Linked DNA regions of Hoeflea algicola. Each later gene encodes a partner of the first gene's protein in a complex. Links are inferred from orthologs where the notes say so. Each region holds a gene or a part of one and is shown on either strand. Other genes may lie near its edges. The genes, in order: metK and groL.

The links.
Region 2: the proteins of metK (region 1) and groL are in contact, whole or in part, in a cryo-EM structure (PDB 8P4O), measured with the Escherichia coli proteins. The link is inferred for Hoeflea algicola from one-to-one orthologs.

The regions. Positions count from the first base shown.
Region 1 is NZ_JAOVZR010000001.1:3,601,992-3,606,581, forward strand. What follows is about bases 1,615-4,479. They hold metK (methionine adenosyltransferase), read left to right. Parts: upstream 1,615-2,358; coding sequence 2,359-3,600; downstream 3,601-4,479. Other genes in these bases: lnt (apolipoprotein N-acyltransferase), read left to right, coding at 1,615-1,619; OEG84_RS17560 (helix-turn-helix domain-containing protein), read left to right, coding at 1,773-2,192; trmB (tRNA (guanosine(46)-N7)-methyltransferase TrmB), read left to right, coding at 3,631-4,335. Outside these bases: more of lnt, read left to right, coding at 24-1,614; ribosome maturation factor RimP, read left to right, coding at 4,531-4,590. UniProt on the Escherichia coli protein: Catalyzes the formation of S-adenosylmethionine (AdoMet) from methionine and ATP.
Region 2 is NZ_JAOVZR010000001.1:4,478,458-4,494,334, reverse strand. What follows is about bases 1,020-3,859. They hold groL (chaperonin GroEL), read left to right. Parts: upstream 1,020-1,537; coding sequence 1,538-3,181; downstream 3,182-3,859. Other genes in these bases: OEG84_RS21775 (hypothetical protein), read left to right, coding at 3,722-3,859; groES (co-chaperone GroES), read left to right, coding at 1,172-1,468. In the rest of the region: OEG84_RS21795 (bifunctional riboflavin kinase/FAD synthetase), read right to left, coding at 1-71; OEG84_RS21790 (TIGR01459 family HAD-type hydrolase), read right to left, coding at 78-926; more of OEG84_RS21775, read left to right, coding at 3,860-4,141; OEG84_RS21770 (DoxX family protein), read left to right, coding at 4,315-4,701; OEG84_RS21765 (hypothetical protein), read right to left, coding at 4,803-5,102; hisG (ATP phosphoribosyltransferase), read right to left, coding at 5,392-6,090; OEG84_RS21755 (ATP phosphoribosyltransferase regulatory subunit), read right to left, coding at 6,087-7,208; OEG84_RS21745 (BA14K family protein), read right to left, coding at 8,931-9,374; OEG84_RS21740 (hypothetical protein), read right to left, coding at 9,621-10,280; OEG84_RS21735 (DMT family transporter), read left to right, coding at 10,494-11,363; OEG84_RS21730 (DUF1801 domain-containing protein), read right to left, coding at 11,365-11,724; OEG84_RS21725 (DNA-3-methyladenine glycosylase I), read right to left, coding at 11,721-12,356; OEG84_RS21715 (L,D-transpeptidase), read left to right, coding at 13,546-14,253; glycolate oxidase subunit GlcF, read right to left, coding at 14,339-15,673; OEG84_RS21705 (DUF4870 family protein), read right to left, coding at 15,776-15,877.

The DNA.
Region 1 (4,590 bases):
TAACGGCGGGGAGATGCGTGAACGTGGAACGGATCGCTGAATCAATCATGTTGAGCTGGGGCGCAAGGCGCATTGCGCTGGCGCTGTTCGCTGGCGCGATCTCTGTGCTGGCGCTGCCACCCTTCAATTTCTTTGCCGTGTTGTTCGTCTCCTTCCCGATTCTGGTCTGGCTGCTCGATGGCGCCAGCGGGCCCGCTGATGCGGGCGTGCTCGGCCGCCTGCGTCCGGCCTTTGCTACCGGCTGGTGGTTTGGTCTGGGCTATTTCGTGGCCGGCCTCTGGTGGCTCGGCAATGCGCTTCTGGTTGAGGCCGACAGTTTCGCCTGGGCCTTGCCGTTGGCCGTGTTGGGGTTGCCGGCGTTGCTGGCGATCTTTTATGGTCTGGCCACCGCCGTGGCGCGGCTGATGTGGTCGGACGGGCTTGGCCGCATTGCCGCCCTGTCGGCCGCCTTCGGTCTGGCCGAATGGGTGCGCAGCTTTGCCCTGACCGGTTTTCCCTGGAACGCCATCGGCTACGCTGCAATGCCGGCGCCGATACTGATGCAGTCCGCCGAAATTGTTGGGCTTTATGGTATTTCCGCGCTCACAGTGTTTGTCTTTTCTGCCCCCGCATTGATTGGCACCAAGCGTGCGGCGGTGCCGGGTATCCTTCTGGCGTTATTGCTGTTTTTGGCCCATGCGGGTTATGGCTGGTGGTCGCTCCAACGCCTGGGCGGTGACCAGGCAGCCCCTCAAGAAGCGATTATCCGCATCGTCCAGCCAGCGATTGATCAGTCGGCCAAATGGGATGCGTCCGAGCGTGAGCGGATCTTTTCGCGGTTGCTGAGCCTGAGCGCCCTGGCACCACGCGAAGGTCAACTGCGGCCGACCCACATCATTTGGCCTGAAACGGCTTTGCCGTTCCTGCTGACCGAGAACCCCGGCGCCTTGTCGCGGATCGCCGATATGCTGCAGGTTGGGCAAACCCTGGTGACGGGTGCGGTGCGCCGCGAGGATGGCATCGGCGGCGCGCCTGAGCGTTATTACAACACCATCTATGCGATTGATGACGAAGGCCAGATCATCGGCTCTGCCGACAAGACCCATCTGGTTCCCTTCGGTGAGTATCTCCCGTTCGAAGCGATGTTGCGGCGCTTCGGCTTGTCGCCGGTGGCTGATTCCTTTGGCGGATTCACGGCCGCCGAGCGCCGCAGCCTGCTGGACTTGCCAGGTGGCTTGGGCGCCGTGCCGCTGATCTGTTACGAGGCGATTTTCCCCGAGCTCTCCGAATTGCCGGACGGCCGTGGTGACCTGCTACTCAACCTGACCAATGACGCCTGGTATGGGCTCACGCCTGGGCCTTATCAGCATCTCCGCCAAGCCCAATTGCGGTCCGTTGAAACACGCTTGCCGATGGTCAGGGCGGCAAACAGCGGTATTTCTGCCGCTACCGATGCTGCTGGCAACATAATTGCAAGTTTGCCGTTGGGTGATTCTGGCGTCCTCGACGTGGCTTTGCCAGCCCGCAAGGGTCAATTCTGGTCTGTAAAAAGCAGAGAATTTAATTTTGGATTGATTATCGCCACAATGATATTGTTCGCGTTGGTTGCGCGAAGAAGTAAAATATACAGCTCTGATTGACGGAAAACCCCTAAAATTGCATAGTTGTTTCCGTCAACCCACTTCCCGTAGTCGGTTTGGTGTCTGTCATTCCTGTGCATCTCGGGCGTAATGGCTGCAATCAAAGCGGGATAAATCAACCAAAGAGTCGCAGGCTCTTGTCAGGACAAGTATATGATCGAAAACAAGAAAAAGCCGAATCCAATCGACATTCACGTGGGCAGCCGGATCAGGCTCCGCCGCACAATGCTTGGCATGAGTCAGGAAAAACTTGGCGAAGCTTTGGGGATTACCTTCCAGCAAATTCAGAAATACGAGAAGGGAACGAATCGCGTCGGCGCCAGCCGATTGCAGAATATTTCCACCATTCTCAACGTGCCGGTGAGTTTCTTTTTCGAAGACGCACCGAGTGACCCGGCGACCAGTCAGCCGGGAATGGCCGAAGCCAATAGTTCCAACTACGTCGTTGATTTTCTTTCTTCTTCAGAAGGGCTTCAACTCAACAGGGCTTTCATCAAGATCGTTGATCCGAAGGTCCGCCGCAAGTTGGTTGATCTCGTCAAGGCGCTTGGTTCGGAAGCCGAGACAGACTGATCGTGCCCAAGCTGTAGTATTCGAATCGCCGTCGGGCGGCCTCCCAGGTCCGGCGGCGATTCACTAGTTTAAGACATATCAAGATATGGTTATGTCGTTCTGACCTTGTCAGAATAGCGCGTTACCACTAAACAGGCTCGACCACGCCAACATGATGGAGCCCGTAATGGAACGCTCGACTTTTCTTTTCACCAGTGAATCAGTGTCCGAAGGCCATCCCGACAAGGTGTGCGACCGTATTTCGGATGAAATCGTAGATTTGGTCTACCGCGAGGCCAAAAAGGGCGGTGTTGATCCGTGGAGCGTACGCGTTGCCTGCGAAACGCTGGCGACCACCAACAGGGTTGTCATTGCCGGCGAAGTCCGGGTACCGCCGTCACTGATCAAGAAGAACAAGGCCGGTGACGACGTCATCAACCCGGCCAAGTTCAAGTCGGCCGCACGCAGGGCCATCAAGTCGATCGGCTACGAGCAGGACGGCTTTCACTGGAAAACTGCCAAGATCGATGTGCTGCTGCATTTTCAGTCAGCCCATATCGCCCAGGGCGTCGACAACGCCTCCGACCATCAGGGTTCGGAAGGCGCCGGCGACCAGGGCATCATGTTCGGTTACGCCTGCAACGAGACCCCTGAACTGATGCCGGCGCCGATCTATTACAGCCACAAGATCCTCGAATTGCTCGCAACCGCCCGCCACAAGGGCGAAGGCGATGCAGGCAAGCTCGGCCCCGATGCAAAAAGCCAGGTGACTGTGCGTTACGTCGACGGCAAGCCCTCGGAAATCACCTCGATCGTGCTGTCCACTCAGCACCTCGACGGCAGCTGGGATTCGGCCAAGGTGCGTGAAGTTGTCGAGCCCTATATTCGCGAGGCGCTCGATGGTCTGGCAATCGCGTCTGATTGCAAGTGGTACATCAACCCGACCGGCAAGTTCGAAATCGGCGGTCCCGATGGCGACGCCGGCCTGACCGGCCGCAAGATCATCGTCGATACCTATGGTGGCGCGGCGCCCCATGGTGGCGGTGCATTCTCGGGCAAGGACACCACCAAGGTCGACCGTTCCGCAGCCTACGCCGCGCGCTATCTGGCCAAGAATGCTGTCGCTGCCGGCTTCGCCGACCGCTGCACCATCCAGCTCGCCTACGCCATTGGTGTGGCGCAACCGCTGTCGATCAACGTCAACTTCCATGACACCGGCAAGGTTTCCGAATCTGCTCTTGAAGAGGCGTTGCCCAAGGTGATGGACCTCACCCCCCGGGGTATCCGCACCCATCTCGATCTCAACAAGCCGATCTACGCCCGCACCGCAGCCTATGGCCATTTCGGCCGCAAGGCTGGCCGCGACGGTTCGTTCTCGTGGGAAAAGCTTGATCTGGTCAAGCCGCTGAAAGAAGCCCTCAAGGGCTGATATCAACGCGGTTTTGCAGGCTGTCATCGTATGACCAATTCACCACGACGCAGCCGTGCCACAGAGGCTTTCTACGGCCGCCGCAAGGGTAAAACCCTCAAGACGCCGCAAGCTGAAGCGCTTGCGGCGTTGCTGCCTTCACTCAGGCTCGACCTTGGCGTTCCGGCGCCTGCGTCCCTTGCCAGTCTCTGGCCGGTGCCCGTCACCCGGACGCGGCTTGAAATCGGCTTCGGCGGCGGCGAGCACCTGCTTCACCGGGCGCAGGAAGCGCCTGATACCGGCTTCATCGGGGTCGAACCCTTCATCAATTCGATGGCCAAGCTGCTGACCGCGATTGACGCCGAAGGTTTGTCCAATATCCGTCTGCACGACGATGACGCCACCCAGGTGCTCGACTGGCTGCCTGATGCCTGCCTCGATCACATCGATCTGCTCTATCCTGATCCCTGGCCCAAAAAGAAGCACTGGAAGCGCCGCTTCGTCTCGACGGTAAATCTTGATCGTTTCGCCCGTGTATTGAAGCCAGGCGGCGTATTCTGCTTTGCCTCCGACATCGATACTTATGTCAACTGGACACTGACCCGTCTCGCCGCCCATCCGCAGTTTGCCTGGCGTGCCAGAAAGGCCGACGACTGGCAGGCGCCATGGTCGGGTTGGCCCGGCACCCGCTATGAGGCGAAGGCCATTCGCGAGGGGCGCACCCCCTGTTATCTGGAATTCGAGCGACTGGCCTGATCCACGGCACTGCTGCCGAAAGGTTGTCTCGCCGCGCGCCGGCCATGCTCGCGATGCGATTATCCTTGCCTGCCGGGGTAAAACAGGCTAGAAGACGTTCAAATTCTTGATCGTTACGAGCAAGGGTGGGCCCGCGAGGACCCGCTCTTTTTTGTTGCCGGTCGACCAGTCAAGCCAGAAGCCGGAACCTGTCCGATGACCGACGAACCCACAACGCCCCATGAACCGAGACTGGTCACCGAGACCGGTGTCGAT
Region 2 (15,877 bases), 890 kb from region 1 along the record:
ACCCCGCCCTTGAATTCCGCGGGGAACCTGGAGGCATCGTAAAGCCGTTGCGCCATTGCCTGTTTCACCATGAGCGTTCAGGCCAGCCATTCCATCCAATATGCCGGGGCGACGCCTTCAGCATTGAGGAAATCCTGCAACCGGGTTTCGTTGGTAACGCGGCCATCGAGATATTCGCGGGCATGAACGCCACGGGCGATGAAGATCGCATCGATGCCGTTGTCGAGCGCACCGCGGATATCGGTGGCAACGCCGTCACCGATCGCCAGAGTCCGCCGCTTGTCGGCGGTGCCGCGCAGGGCTTCGGCCCGAGCCATCGCCTCGCGGTAAATCGGCGCGTGTGGCTTGCCGGCGATGCGAGTTTCGCCGCCGATTTCGGTATAGATGTCTGCCAGTGCGCCAGCGCAGGGCACAAGCCGGTCGCCGCGCTCGACCACGCGGTCGGGATTGGCGCAGATCAGCGGCAGGCCACGTGCCTTGAAATCCGTCAGCAGGGCGCGGTAGTCCTCGGCGCTCTCGGTCTCGTCATCGAGCAGGCCAGTGCACAAGACCGCATCGGCCGCATCCGGCTCGACCAGCGTGACGTCCAACCCTTCAACCAGGGAAATATCACGTTCAGGCCCGAGGAAATAAATTCCGCCCTGCGCGTCTGATACCAATTGCCGTGTGACGTCGCCCGAGGTGACGATGTCATCCCAGCAGGCAGGGTCGACGCCGATGGTGTCGAACTGGCGGATCACACCGGCCGCTGGCCGTGGCGAATTGGTAATCAGAATCACGGTCTGGCCACGCTCGCGCGCCGCTTTCAGGGCCTCTACCGACAGCGGGTAGGGGTTGACGCCATTGTGGATAACGCCCCATACGTCGCACAACAAGATGTCGGCGCGGTCAGTCAATTGATCGAGATCGGTGATCTTGCGTGGCATGGGCAGCGGTTCCTTTCGGGCATTGGATGTCGCCCAGCTTGCAGGCGAATACAAGACCCCGCCGGAATTTTAGCATTTGCACGGCCGAACGCAGCCTGATTGCACGCCCAACTCTTGACTCTTCCAAACCGCAGACTTATCTCGGCTTCGCTAGCACTCTCCATGAGTGAGTGCTAGCACGTAACTCGATGAGGCCCAATACGGGGTCTCAGCCGCTTCTGTCATTCGATCAAGGAATATAGACAATGGCAAAAACCACGTTCCGTCCGCTCCACGACCGCGTTGTCGTTCGTCGTGTTGAGTCCGAAGAAAAAACCAAAGGCGGGATCATCATTCCGGATACCGCCAAGGAAAAGCCGCAGGAAGGCGAAATCCTCGCCGTTGGTTCCGGCAACCGTGACGATTCCGGCAAGCTCGTGCCGCTCGACGTCAAGGCCGGCGACCGCGTGCTGTTCGGCAAATGGTCCGGCACCGAAATCAAGCTTGATGGCGAAGACCTTCTGATCATGAAGGAAAGCGACGTCATGGGTATCCTCGGCTAAGCCGAACGACCACCCACACAGATCCTATCTGCCTCAACACGATGGGCCCAGGCCCGGGAGTTAAGTTAAATGGCTGCTAAAGAAGTAAAATTCGGTCGTAACGCACGCGAGAAAATGCTCCGTGGCGTCGACATCCTCGCCGATGCGGTGAAGGTAACCTTGGGCCCCAAGGGCCGCAACGTCATCATCGACAAGTCCTTTGGCGCTCCGCGCATCACCAAGGACGGCGTGACCGTTGCCAAGGAAATCGAACTCGAAGACAAGTTCGAAAACATGGGCGCACAGATGGTGCGTGAAGTGGCGTCGAAGACCAACGACATCGCCGGCGACGGCACCACCACTGCAACCGTGCTCGCCCAGTCAATCGTCCGCGAAGGCGGCAAGGCTGTTGCTGCCGGCATGAACCCGATGGACCTCAAGCGCGGCATCGACATGGCCGTGACTGAAGTCATCGCGGACCTGCAGCGCAAGGCCACCAAGATCAAGACCTCGGCTGAAGTCGAACAGGTCGGCACGATCTCGGCCAATGGCGAAAGCCAGATCGGCAAGGACATTGCCGAAGCCATGCAGAAGGTCGGCAACGAAGGTGTCATCACCGTCGAAGAAGCCAAGACCGCTGAAAGCGAACTTGAAGTCGTTGAAGGCATGCAGTTTGACCGCGGCTACCTGTCGCCTTACTTCGTGACCAACCCAGACAAGATGTTGGCCGAACTCGAAGACGTCTACATCCTTCTTCATGAGAAGAAGCTGTCGAACCTTCAGGCCATGCTGCCTGTGCTCGAAGCTGTGGTGCAGACCTCCAAGCCGCTGCTCATCATCTCGGAAGATGTTGAAGGCGAAGCTCTTGCTACGCTCGTGGTCAACAAGCTGCGTGGCGGCCTGAAGATTGCTGCCGTCAAGGCTCCTGGCTTCGGCGATCGCCGCAAGGCAATGCTCGAAGACATCGCCATCCTGACCGGCGGTCAGGTGATATCCGAAGACATCGGCATCAAGCTCGAAAACGTGACGCTTGAAATGCTGGGTCGCGCCAAGAAGGTGTCGATCACCAAGGAAACCACCACCATCGTTGATGGCGCTGGCAAGAAGAATGAAATCGAAGGCCGGATCACACAGATCAAGGCTCAGATCGAAGAAACTTCTTCGGACTACGATCGTGAAAAGCTGCAGGAACGTCTGGCCAAGCTTGCTGGTGGCGTTGCCATCATCCGCGTCGGCGGTGCAACTGAAACGGAAGTCAAGGAACGCAAGGATCGCGTCGACGACGCGCTCAACGCTACCCGCGCTGCCGTTCAGGAAGGCATCGTTGCCGGCGGCGGCACTGCGCTGCTGCGTTCTTCCGTGAAGATCACCTCCAAGGGTGCTAATCAGGATCAGGAAGCCGGCATCAACATCGTTCGCCGTGCCCTGCAGTCGCTGGTTCGCCAGATTGCTGAAAACGCAGGCGACGAAGCTTCGATCGTGGTTGGCAAGATCCTTGAAAAGGACGAAGAAAACTGGGGTTACAATGCCCAGACGTCCGAATATGGCGACATGATTGCCATGGGCATCGTCGACCCGGTCAAGGTTGTTCGTACGGCTCTGCAGAACGCAGCTTCGGTTGCTTCGCTGCTGATCACCACCGAAGCCATGATTGCCGAAATTCCGAAGAAGGAATCGGCTGGCGGCGGCATGCCGGACATGGGCGGCATGGGCGGCATGGGCGGCATGATGTAACAGGGCGCCTGCCCCGTTACAGCTTACTGTCTAGCTTATGTACGTGTTCCACATCGCTTCAGGCCGCCAGCCGGCCTGAAGCGAAAGCACCGAAGCCGGACTCCTCACAGGACCCTGCGGCCAATGTGCAGGCACAAAATCAGGGGTGGTTTTCGAACCACCCCTTTTTGCTATCTGCGCACGAGCCGCGCGGCGCTCAAAGCAACAGCCGCAGTGCCTACGTAGGTCGGACTTGTATGTTGCGACGCAAAAATGCGATATCTGGATATGCAAATTTAGCGATGGGTTAACCAATAAATGAAAAACAGAGGATAGGATGGATCAGACGACGCAGCACCTCTCATCAACAGGATGCGTAGCCTGCGGCGACTGACTTCGAAAAGATTGGAACGCCGATCCACGGAGCAATCCGGATCTGACTGCACAGGTCGGGTCGGCAAGATCCAACATCAATTCATACCTGAGCACGCATGATGCGTCGTCAGGGATCACAGCACACAACGCAGATGCTCCATTTCACCAGGCCCGCCGGGGTGTTTCTTGTTCAAGATAACGAAAGCAGATGGCACAACGAGTTTTGGTGCGACGCCGCAGGGCTTTGTCGCACCGGATCAGGAACTCGTCTCCCATTTTTGCCGAACCGAAAGCTGGACGGCCAATCTCGCCACCGGCGCGTTTCGACTCGGGCCTGCTGCGCGGCATTACCATGGCCTCGCCGACACAGGTGATCTGGGACTTCTCAACCTGGTGCGATGCTATGATTCTGGCTCCCGGCAACATGTGCTGGGATTGTTCGAGATGGCGGCCATGCAGGCCTCATCTTTCTGCTTTTCCACAACCATCATTCATGATGGTGGTCACCTGCCGATGATGTGCATCGGCGAATCCTCGAATTTCAACGGGAATGGCGGCGGCTCCATCAATGGCCTGTTCATGTTTGCCCATTTCGTCGTCGCTTAATCTTCGGAATATTCAGCAGCACAGCAGCATGGTTATAGCCCTGATTGTTCGGGGGTAATCCGTGCATCGTGCAAATGCGCGTAATTGTGAACAATATGTCTCCACGTGTTCAGCTATCTTGTCCGCGACCAAGACTGTATGGCTCCGCAACATTCTTTCTACAGGAGACTTACATGTCGGTTAACGTTCAACTTCTGCTCGCTCGAGTCCTTTTGAGCATCATGTTCATCCTTTCCGGATGGGGCAAATTCGGTTCGGTGGAAGGCACTACCGGCTATATCGCCAGCCTCGGCCTGCCGCTCCCGGCCCTCGCCGCATGGCTGACCATCGCGCTCGAAATCTTTGGCGGACTTGCCATTCTGATCGGCTTCATGACCCGTCCGGCCGCCTGGGCGCTGGCCGCGTTCTGTGTCGCAACCGCATTCCTCGCCCATTACCAGCCGGCAGACCAGATGCAGATGATCAGCTTCATGAAAAACATCGCCATTGCCGGCGGTTTCCTGGCGCTGGCTGCGGCCGGTCCCGGCGCATGGTCGGTCGACGCACGCCGCACGGCGTAAGCAGCAAACGCCCTTATCGCCAGACTGAAAACACCCTTGACCCGGCGTTGATATGCGCCGGGTCTTTTTGCATGCATGGCAGCGTCGCTATGGGAGGCCGGTCAAGCCGGATCCGCAGAGCCACCATTGCCGACGAATTTGCGGATGGCAAACATACCCGCAGCGGCAAAGCCGATGATGACAACAATTTCCAGACTGCGAGAGGAGAAGTAGTCCTCGCCGCCAACAAGCATCATCAGCACGCCGAACATGAGTCCTGCGGCCACCAGCACCGCCAATAGAGCTGGCGTCAACTCCCCGCGCAACAACGGCGAATTAGGCGAGACAGCTGCCAGCCGCGCCAGGATAGCCAGAACGAGCATGGACACCATAAGCACCACAAAACCGATCGAAAACTCCATGGGACACCCCCAATCCAAAATCATCCCGAAGCCTGGGAACGAGGCTGAACCGGTCGTGATGAGGCTTTCTGGTGGGCGGAGCCAATCGCATGAACAAGGCGAATGCCGTTCGGATGCGAGGGACGCGTTCAGGCCGGATCTGTTCCGGATCAAGTCAATTTTGCCGCATTCTCTGAAAAATGCAAGCGGACCGCCAAGCGTCAGAATGCCGCTTGGCACTGCTCCCGACGTCTGCAATTTTCCCAGTGTGTTTCGAAAAATGCTGTTCCGAACACCCCTTTAACGCATTTCAGCCCGCAACAGCGCGGACCGCGGCAAGCAGGGCGGCCATGCGCGGGTCGCCATCATGTTCGGGCTTGCGGGCGCGCACCAGACAGGCTTCCGATTTCAGGATCACGCCATCCGACAGGATCCGCAAATGATTGGCAGTAAGCGTCGACCCGGTGGAGGTGATGTCGACGATGATGTCGGCGGCGCCCGAGGCCGGAGCCCCCTCGGTGGCGCCCAGGCTCTCGACAATCCGATAGAGCTGAATGCCGTGCCGGGTGGAGAAGAAATTCTGGGTCAGCCGCCAGTATTTGGTAGCAATCGTCAGCCGGCGGCCGTGGCGGGCGCGAAAATCGGCGGCCACATCACCAAGGTCGGCCATGCTGTCGACATCCTTCCAGATGTCGGGCACGGCAACCACCACGTCGGCATGACCGAAGCCGAGCCGGGCGCAGATCTCGACACGCTCATCCGCGCGGACAAGACTTTCGCGTACCAGGTCCTCACCGGTGACGCCCAGATCGACAGCGCCGGCGCCCAGTTCCCGGGCGATCTCGGAGGCCGAGAGGAACGCCACCTCGACATCGTCGATGCCTTCGACGCGACCGCGATAACTGCGGTCATTGCCGATCGCCGAGACAGCCAGCCCGGCGCGGGCAAAAACGGCAATGGCACCGTCCTTCATGCGGCCCTTGGACGGCAGTGCAATGGTAAGTGTCATGCGCCTGCCCTCACTTTTTCAATCCGGTCGAGCCAGAGCGAGAAGCCAACCGCGGGGATCGGTTCGCGCGCACCCAGCAGGGCCATCAACCGGTCATAGCGACCGCCACCGGCCAGCACCGGAGCTCGGTCACCGGCTGCAATCTCGAATACCAGGCCGGTATAGTAATCCAGCGGCCGACCGAAGGTTGCGCGCCAGCGAATTGCGCCAAGATCCTCGCCGCGCTCCGACAACGCCTCAAGCCGGGCGACGAAATTGCGGTGTGCAGCGGAGATGTCGAGACCGGCATCACGGGCAAACGCCGACAGCGTGTCGGCGGCACGGTCGCAGGGCACATCAAGGGCCAGGAAGGTTTTGAGCGCGTTGAGCGAGGCTTCCGACAGGCGGGTGGCGTCGAGCGCCTGCTTGTCGATCAGCCGGGCGGCAATTTCGGCGGGCGAGCGGCTGGCATTGGTCGAATAGCCGGTCGCCTGCATCACCTCTTCGATATGGGCCTGAAGGCCGGCTGCGTCGCCGCGGGCAAGAAAGCTCGCCACCGAGGCATCGGGATCAGCAGCGCTGTCAGGGTTGGCCAGCCGGGCGATCATTGCATCGAGCGCCTGCTCGTTGCCAAAGGTATGGACCAGCCGCTTCTGCCAGCCTGCAGGCAGGCCCAGGCCGGCGACCACGGCTTCGAACACCGACTGGTCGCCGAGCGTGATGGTGAGATTTTGGTTCGTGGCAAAGCGGACGACCAGCGCGCGGGCTTCGGATATGGCGCGAGCATCGGCGCGCGCCTCGTCGGGTTCGCCAAGATCCTCGACGCCGGCCTGAAAGAACTCGTTTTCGCCATCACGACGTTGGCGGAACACCTTGCCGAAATAGGAGTAGCGGCGCGGCGTGGCGACATTTTCGGCAATATGGGCGCGGCACACCGGAATGGTGAATTCCGGCCGGAGGCAGAGGCTTTCGCCGGTTTCGCTTTCGGTGAGAAAGATACGGCGGCGCAGATCCTCGCCGGCCATATCCAAAAACGGCTCGGCCGGCTGGATCACCGGAATATCGACGCGCGGCGCCTCAAGCGCGTCGAGCGCGGCGCCGAGATCATCGGCGATGGCGGGAAATCCGGCTTCGAGCATGTATTCAGCCTTTTTCCGTGGCGGAGTCGGCAGCCTGTGCTGCGAGGATCTTGCGGACCGTGGCAAGCAATTCGCCCTCATCGACCAGATGTTCGCCGGCCTTGGCTTCGCGCCATTCGGCATTGTCGGTGATGGTCTCGGCGATGCGCTTGCCCTCGATCAGGTCCTTGACGATGACCTTGCCCAATTCCTTCTCGTTGCCGCCCTGGATGATAGCAATGGGTGAGCCGCGGCGGTCGGCGTAGCGCAACTGCTTGGGGAAGTCCTTGGGATTGCCTTGGAAAAGCTCGACCGGCACGGTCGGCCCGAGCGGCTGGCATTCGGCGTCAACCGGGTTGAGGCCGGTGCGCAATTCCTGCGCCATCTTGGCATAATCGCCGAGGCGGTCGCGGTCCATGATGGTGACGAGGATCGGACCGTTGGCCGCCTCGCCCGACAGCTTGCCCAAATTCTTCAGTGCCGTCATCAGCCGCGACACGCCGATGGAAAAGCCGGTTGCCGGCACCGGCTGGCCCATGAAGCGCGAGACCAAGCCATCGTAACGGCCACCGCCGCCGACGGAGCCGAACTGAACCTTCTGACCCTTCTCGTTCGTGACATCGAACAAGAGTTCAGCCTCATAGACGGGGCCGGTATAGTATTCGAGGCCACGGACCACGGAGGGGTCAATCTTGATGCGGTTTGAATCGTAGCCGGCATTTCGAGCAATCGAGCCAATGGTTGTTAATTCCTTGATCCCTTCTTTGAACTTGGCATTGATCGAAAACACTGATCGATCAAAAAGGGGTTGGTCACTTCATCGACGCCACTGGCCATGTCGACGATTTCTGCTGCGGTGAAGACCTCCATTACAGCAGTAATCTGCTCCTCACTCAGGCACGCCCCCGGCGCAAAATCGCCCTCGCCTTCCTTACCGCCGTCCCAACGCCCCGGACCGAGCAGCAGCCTGACGCCTTCAATCCCGAACTTGTCGAGCTTGTCGATGGCGCGCAACACGGTGAGACGCTTGCCGGCATTCTCGTCGCCGCCGAGGCCAATAGCTTCCATCACGCCATCAAGCACCTTGCGGTTGTTGACGCGGATGACGTAGTCGCCGCGCGGAATGCCCAGCGCTTCCATGGTGTCGGCCATCATCATGCACATTTCAGCGTCGGCCTGGACGCCTGGCGCTCCGACGACATCGGCGTCGAACTGCATGAACTGACGGAAACGGCCGGGGCCGGGCTTTTCGTTGCGAAACACCCAGCCTGAGCGATAGGTGCGGTAGGGCAGTTGAATGTCGTTGAAATTCTCGGCGACATGCCGGGCCAGAGGTGCTGTCAGGTCATAGCGCAGCGAGAGCCACTGATCGTCATCATCCTGGAATGAAAACACGCCCTCGTTGGGCCGGTCCTGGTCGGGAAGAAATTTCCCAAGCGCGTCGGTATATTCGACAAACGGGGTTTCCACCGGCTCGAAGCCAAAGCGCTCGTAGACCAGCTTGATCTTGGCCATCATCTGATCGGTGGCGCGAATATCGGACGCCGAGCGATCGGGAAAGCCGCGCGCCAGACGGGCCTTGAGTTTCTGGGGCTTCTTTTGCTTCTTGTCGGACATGGAAAAGGGCCTGGGAAAGGAGAAACGTTTCGTTGCGCTTCTCCTAAACGACAGGCCCTTTTGCTGCAAGGCTTGGGCGATGGTCAGACTCCGACCATCGCCCAGATCGTTAGCGGTACCGGCGCCTCAATAATAGGGCGAACGGCATTCCCGGCGCGGGCCGTGATACGGCTGGAACGAATTGTCGCGCACGCGGTAGGAGCGGTATTTGGCGTCGCACCAGCGCACATGCTGCGGGTTCATGTACCCCGGCCGCACATTGTGACCGCCGCTCTCGCTGAGCGCGCCGCCAATGATGGCGCCGAGCGCAAAGGCTGCCGGCGGGAACCAGTAACCGTTGTGTTGGCGATAGCCGCGCCGGTGTTTGCGGTAGCCGCGATGGCCATTGTAATAGCCGCGGCGATGGTGGCGGCGGGCGTTGCGACGATGGTCGCGAACCTGGACCACGTCGGTATTCTGGGAGAACTGGACAGCGGGTTTTTGCGGCATTACCTGCGCGGCGGAAACCGGCATCAACGTGGCCAGACAGATTGAAGCTGATAACAGCGATTTCGTAACAATCCTGAACATTTCTCTCTCCTTACGTTTAACCCTATTGGCTTTATTCGCAGCAGACCTTTCGCTAGCAACGCCCAACGTTACCTATTGGTTCCAACCAGGAACCAGCACCCAGTCTATCACACCACGCATCGTGGTTTGCTGCAATCCACCCTCACATTTGCTGGGAGGGCGCGAACACCCAGACCGGCGAGAACGCATGATGCCGGTCGGGGATGGCTTGAGATCACCCAAGTGCACGGTGATCCTCACTATTGGTCAACCGCCAACCTTGTTGTTGCCGGAGCCGCAAACCACCCGGACCTCATAGATGTAACTGTCCCGCTGGTTGCTGGTATTTCCCAGATTCCACTTGCCGCTCTTTGCCTTGCTCTTGCGAGCGGCCACGGCGTCGAGTTCGAAATAGGCATAGGCCTTCGCCTCGCGCGGCTGGCTCAGCACCTGTCGCTTGGTCATGCCCTGTTTCATCATCTGCGCAAGGGTGTGATCGCAACTGGCCTTTGGATCGGGGTCATGCCAGGCAATCTTGTTGATCGGCAATGTCGCGTCATGGTGGATCGACACGGTGCGCTTGCTGCCGGCGCCGACATCACGGTTGGTAAAGCTCCTGCTCCAGAGATTGCCGTCGCCTTCGAAATACAAGACGCCTTTGAACGAGCCCAGTTTCATGGCGACGATGCGTTCGCCATTTGTGGCGCGGGCATAAAGCCCCAACAGAAACTTGTGGCTCTTGGTCTTGATGCCGCTGTAGCCGCCTATCTTGGCCGACACATGGATCGGCTGGACGTCGATCCCGTCCTTTTCAACCTGTACCTTCTCGATCCAGTCCCTGGCTGAGGCCTGCACCGGAAGAGCCATGCCGGTTGCGAGAACGGCGGTGGCGAGAATGGTGGATGCAATGATGCTTGTGTTGGACATATTCTTCTCGTTTCAATCTTGATCGTGGTTAATGAACCAGTGATATCGCGGCCAAGTTGAATGCCCGCTGACCAAGTCCTTCATCTTCTGTTCAGGAATAGGCACGTGACGACCTCGCGCAGGAGTGATCGCGGCCAAGCGTAATCCCGGTCGACAAGCTGTGGCAAAGCGGTGATAGGTTGCCTGTCCACCCTCCGAGGAAAGCCTCTTCCATTGCGCCTTGCTGTCATCACCGCCATCACCATGATCGCCTTTGCCGCCAACTCGGTGATCGGGCGGATGGCTATCGGATCGGGTACCGCACCGTTGATTGACCCGGCGAGTTACTCGGCGGTACGGCTGATCAGCGGCGCCGCGACACTGGCAATACTGGTGGCGCTGACCGGCAACCGCGATGGCGTCAAGCGAAGCCCTCAGCCGGGGGCGTGGACCTCCGCGTTTTTCTTGTTCCTCTATGCCGTGGCGTTTTCCTACGCCTATGCGGCGCTGGATACCGGCATCGGCGCCTTGATCCTGTTTGCCTGCGTGCAGGCGACGATGATCGGCTGGAGCCTGAAGGAAGGCGACCGGCCGGCGCTTCTGGAATGGCTCGGGTTGATTGTTGCCTTTGGTGCGTTTGTCTGGCTGGTGTCGCCCGGCCTGTCCGCGCCAGATCCGGTTGCCGCCGCGTTGATGGCGCTGTCGGGCATCGCCTGGGGTGTCTATTCGCTGCGCGGCCGGGGGCTGGGCGATCCGATCAGGTCGACAGCCGACAACTTTCTGCGTTCACTGGCCTACCTGGTGCCGTTGGCGTTGATTGTAGTTGTCGCGCGGCTGCCGTTGCATGCGGCTATGGCCGGGTTGTTGCTGGCGGCATTATCGGGCGGGGTCACTTCGGGACTGGTCTATGTGCTGTGGTACCGGGTGCTCAGGCAGATTGGCGCCACACAAGGTGCGATCGTGCAACTGACCGTGCCGGTGATTGCAACGCTTGGCGGGACGCTGTTGCTGGGCGAGAGCTGGTCGTTCAGGCTGGTGCTGTCATCGCTGCTGATCCTGGGCGGCGTTGCGCTGGCCATTGTCGCCAAGCAGCGCCGGACCTGAATTAGGTGGGCCGCGTCCTCTGCCTCTTGCGCAACTTGTAAGTCAGCGCCAGACCGATGCAATGCGACAACGCCGCGCGATCATTAGCCTCTTCACCCGACAGAACGATGGCGCGATTGCCCTCGTAGCTAAGCATGTCGGGATACAGGGTCCGGAACTCGTCAACCAGATTGGTGTGGCAGATGAACATCAGCGCCACATCGCCGTTGCCGCGCGGCTGAATCCGCACCGAACTGCCGATGTTGCGCCGCACCGGCGTGAAACTCTGCTCGCCCCATTTGCGGCTTTCCTCGAGAACGCCAATTTCGGGCGTCTTTTCTGCCACCTCGAAGATTAACGCGCACAGCTCGTCCGCCGTCACTTTGGTCGCTCCAGCGCGTTGCGCATGGCCTCGACTTCGGCGCGCCGGCAGCAGCCTTCGAGGTGATCGTTGACCAGCCCCATCGCCTGCATGAAGGCATAGACCGTTGTCGGGCCGACAAAGCTCCAGCCGCGCTTCTTGAGATCCTTGGAGATCCGGGTCGAGACCGCCGTGGTCGGGTTGGCGCTCAGCGTGGCATGGTCGACAATTGCCGGCCGCTCCGCGGGGCCTGGTTCATGGCTCCAGAAATAGGCGGCGAGCGAGCCAAATTCATCGACCATCTCGATCGCGCGGCTGGCATTGTTGATGGTCGAGACGATCTTGCCGCGATGGCGGATGATGCCCTTGTCGGCCACCAGCCTTTCGATATCAGCGTCGCCAAAGCGGGCGACTTCACGAAAATCGAAACCGGCGAAAGCAGCCCGGAAATTCTCGCGCTTGCGCAGGATGGTCAGCCACGACAGGCCGGCCTGAAAACCCTCGAGGCAGATCTTTTCAAACAGCCTGGTGTCATCGGTGACCGGCTTGCCCCATTCCTCGTCATGATAGGCAAGATAGTCTGGCAGGTCGCCCGGCCAGAAGCAGCGCGTGCGCCCGTCCGCTCCGGTAATCAGGCCGTTTTGATGCGCCATGGGCTCGCTCTTCATCATGGTTAACCGGGATTCGGGGCCATTTAAGCTGCCGTTCACCGCGTTTGGCAAGCCGGCGATAACCCTAAGCCAAGGTATCCACCATAACCGGCCTTTTATCGACCCGGATTCATCAATTGATTGCATCAAACCCGCAGCATGGAAACTGAAACAAAGCCTCCGGTCGAGCCCGGAAGGTGGCGTTGGGTCAAAATCAGACGAAAGGTAAAGGGTCCGTCCGATGAAAAAATGTGCCTTCCTGCTCCTGTCAGGCGCGGCGTTGAGCCTCGCCTCCTTCACCGCTCCGGCATATGCCGGCGACCGCTACGGGCAACGCCCGCCGGTAGTTCTCAGCCCCGATCTGTCAGCCCCATGGGTGATGCAGCTTGGTGGCCAGGCCGCACCGCGCGGCGGCGTGGTCTACCGCACCAAACCGCGCGGAAACCGCGCGCTTGTCGCCCAACCGCGCACGCACAGGGCCGAACCGCGCCGGGTTACCAACGTGGCGCTGGCCGCACCGCGGATCAAACCCAAGCCAGCAAGCCAGTTCGATCCGAAGTTTCTGCCGCAAACAGTTAGCTATGATGGCAATCAGAAGCCCGGTACCATCATCATCGATACCAACCAGCGCTTTCTCTATTACGTCATGGGCAATGGACAGGCGCGGCGCTATGGCGTCGGCGTCGGCAAGGAAGGCTTTGGCTGGAGCGGCACCGAGAAAATCAGCCGCAAGGCGGAATGGCCAAGCTGGCGGCCGCCGGCAGAGATGATCAAGCGGGTGCGCGAAAAGGAAGGCCGGATCCTTCCCGTGCACATGCAGGGGGACCTGAAAACCCGCTCGGCGCGCGGGCGCTCTATCTCGGCTCGACGCTCTACCGGATTCACGGCACCAACCAGCCATGGACCATCGGCCGGGCGGTTTCGTCAGGCTGTATTCGCATGCGCAACGAGGATGTCACCGATCTTTACGAGCGCGCCCAGGTCGGCGCCAAGGTAATCGTGATGTAACTTTCGGCCACAATCTGGCCTTGTTGCAGACCCGGCCCGGGATCATCCCGGTGCCGGGTTTTTGCTGTACGGCCTAGCCGCCGCTCTCAACATAACCCCGAAATTATACTGCAGCGGCGGTTGATCACGACTCAATCGATGATACTTTCTGACGAAGGGGTTGAAGCAACAAAGAGGGATTGTCATGATTTCAGCACGCATACCGAGCCGTTTCACCATGATTGCCGCAGCCGCTGTGGCGCTGCTATTGGCGCCAGCCTTGCCGTCCGCCTCGGCGATGCCGCGTGGCGGTCCGGCGAGTGTTGAAACCAGCCTGCCGGTGATTACCGTTGCGCAATTGAAAAAGCCCGCTTCGAAATACTGGCGCAAGAAGGTCCGGCTTCAGACCACCGAGAAACCCGGCACAATCATCATCAATACCAACACCAAATATCTCTATTATGTCGAGGGCAACAACCGCGCCACCCGCTATGGCGTGGGCGTCGGCCGCGAGGGGTTCGGCTGGTCAGGCACCGTCAAGATCGGCCGCAAGGCGGAGTGGCCGGACTGGCGCCCGCCGGCAACCATGATCGCCCGTGAACGCCGGAAAGGCCGCCACATTCCGTCCTACGTGAAAGGCGGGCCGAACAACCCGCTCGGCGCCCGGGCACTGTATCTCTACAAGGGCGGCCGCGACACCATCTTCCGGGTGCACGGCACCAACCAGCCCTGGACCATCGGCCAGAACATGTCATCGGGCTGCATCCGCATGATGAACCAGGATGTGGAGCATCTTTACGGCCGTGCCGGCGTCGGCTCCAAGGTGATCGTCATCGGTCCCAATGGCAAAGGTGCCGAGAAACTCTACAGCGACCGCGGAATGGATTTCTTCGGCTCGCTGTTTGGCGGCTAAAGGCCGAGTGCCAACACTGAATATCTCAACAGGCGGTGCATACATGCGCCGCCTGTTGTCGTTGAGAGTGCTGGGAAAATTGGGGCTATTCTGCCGCCTGAACCGCTTCAGCTTCCGTTTCAGGCAGATCGGCGGGCCGGTCGCCGCCATACACCCAGTCCAGCAGCTCCACCGTGTGGATGACCGGAATTCCGGTGCCGCCAGCGATCTGGGTGATGCAGCCGATGTTGCCCGCAGCAATCAGATCAGGCCGGGTGCGTTCGATATTCTTGACCTTGCGATCACGCAGGGTGCGGGCGATCTCCGGCTGCATGATGTTGTAAGTGCCAGCCGATCCGCAGCACAGGTGCCCCTCGGGCGGGTCCTTGACGACAAAACCCGCAGCCTTGAGCAGCGCCTTGGGTTGCACGGTTATTTTCTGGCCGTGCTGCATCGAGCAGGCTGAATGATAAGTGACCACCAGACCGGCGCCATTGACCGGCTCGGGCATGTCAAGCGTGGCGAGATATTCGGTGATGTCGCGGGCCAGCGCCGAGACCCGCGCGGCCTTGTCAGCATAGGCGGGATCAAGACGCAGCATGTGGCCATAATCCTTGATCGTGGTGCCACATCCCGACGCGGTGATGATGATGGCGTCGAGCCCGCCATTGTCGATCTGGCGGGTCCAGGCATCGACATTGCGCCGTGCCGCCGACAACGCATCGTCCTCGCGACCCATGTGGTGAACCAACGCGCCGCAACAGCCCTCGCCTTCCGGCACCACGACCTCGACGCCGATTCGGTTGAGCAATCTGATTGTCGCTTCATTGATGCCTGGCTTGAGCACCGGCTGGGCGCAGCCGGTGAGGATGGCGACACGGCCACGCTTGTTGCCCTTAGCCGCGTGGGCGCCGGGTTCAGCGAAACCGGACTTGCCCGGGATCGCCGCCGGCACAAGCTCCAGCATCGCCGCCAGCGGCTTCATGCCCGGCAGCGCCCGGAACAACGGTGCAAAAGGCCGGCCGAGCCGGGCTGCGTAAAGCGAAGCCCGGAACCGCGCCGGATACGGCAGCACCATGGCCAGCAGCCCACGAATGATCCGATCGGGCAGCGGCCGCTTGTAGGTCTTTTCAATATAGGCGCGGGCATGATCGATCAGGTGCATATAGTCGACGCCTGAAGGACAGGTGGTCACACAGGCCAGGCACGACAGGCAGCGGTCGATATGGGTAACCACCTGCTTGTCGGCGGGCCGGTCGTTTTCCAGCATGTCCTTGATCAGGTAGATCCGGCCACGCGGGCTGTCGAGTTCATTGCCAAGCGTGACATAGGTTGGGCAGGTGGCGGTGCAAAAGCCGCAATGGACGCATTTACGCAGAATCTTTTCGGATTCGGCGACGCCGGGATCGGCAAGCTGCTCGGCGGTAAAATTGGTCTGCATGTCGCGGTTCCTTCGCGTCTCTTCCCTGTGTCCAGCCAAGCCGGAGCGCCCGCCGCCAGGACGGCGGGATAGTGCTGATTGCCAATGCCCGGTGTGCCCGCTTTAAATCAGCCAGCTTTGCGGATTGGCGATCGGTTCGTTGCGGTTGAGTTTCTGCAATCCGATAATGGTGCGGACGATGATCCAGATACCCACCAGCAGCAT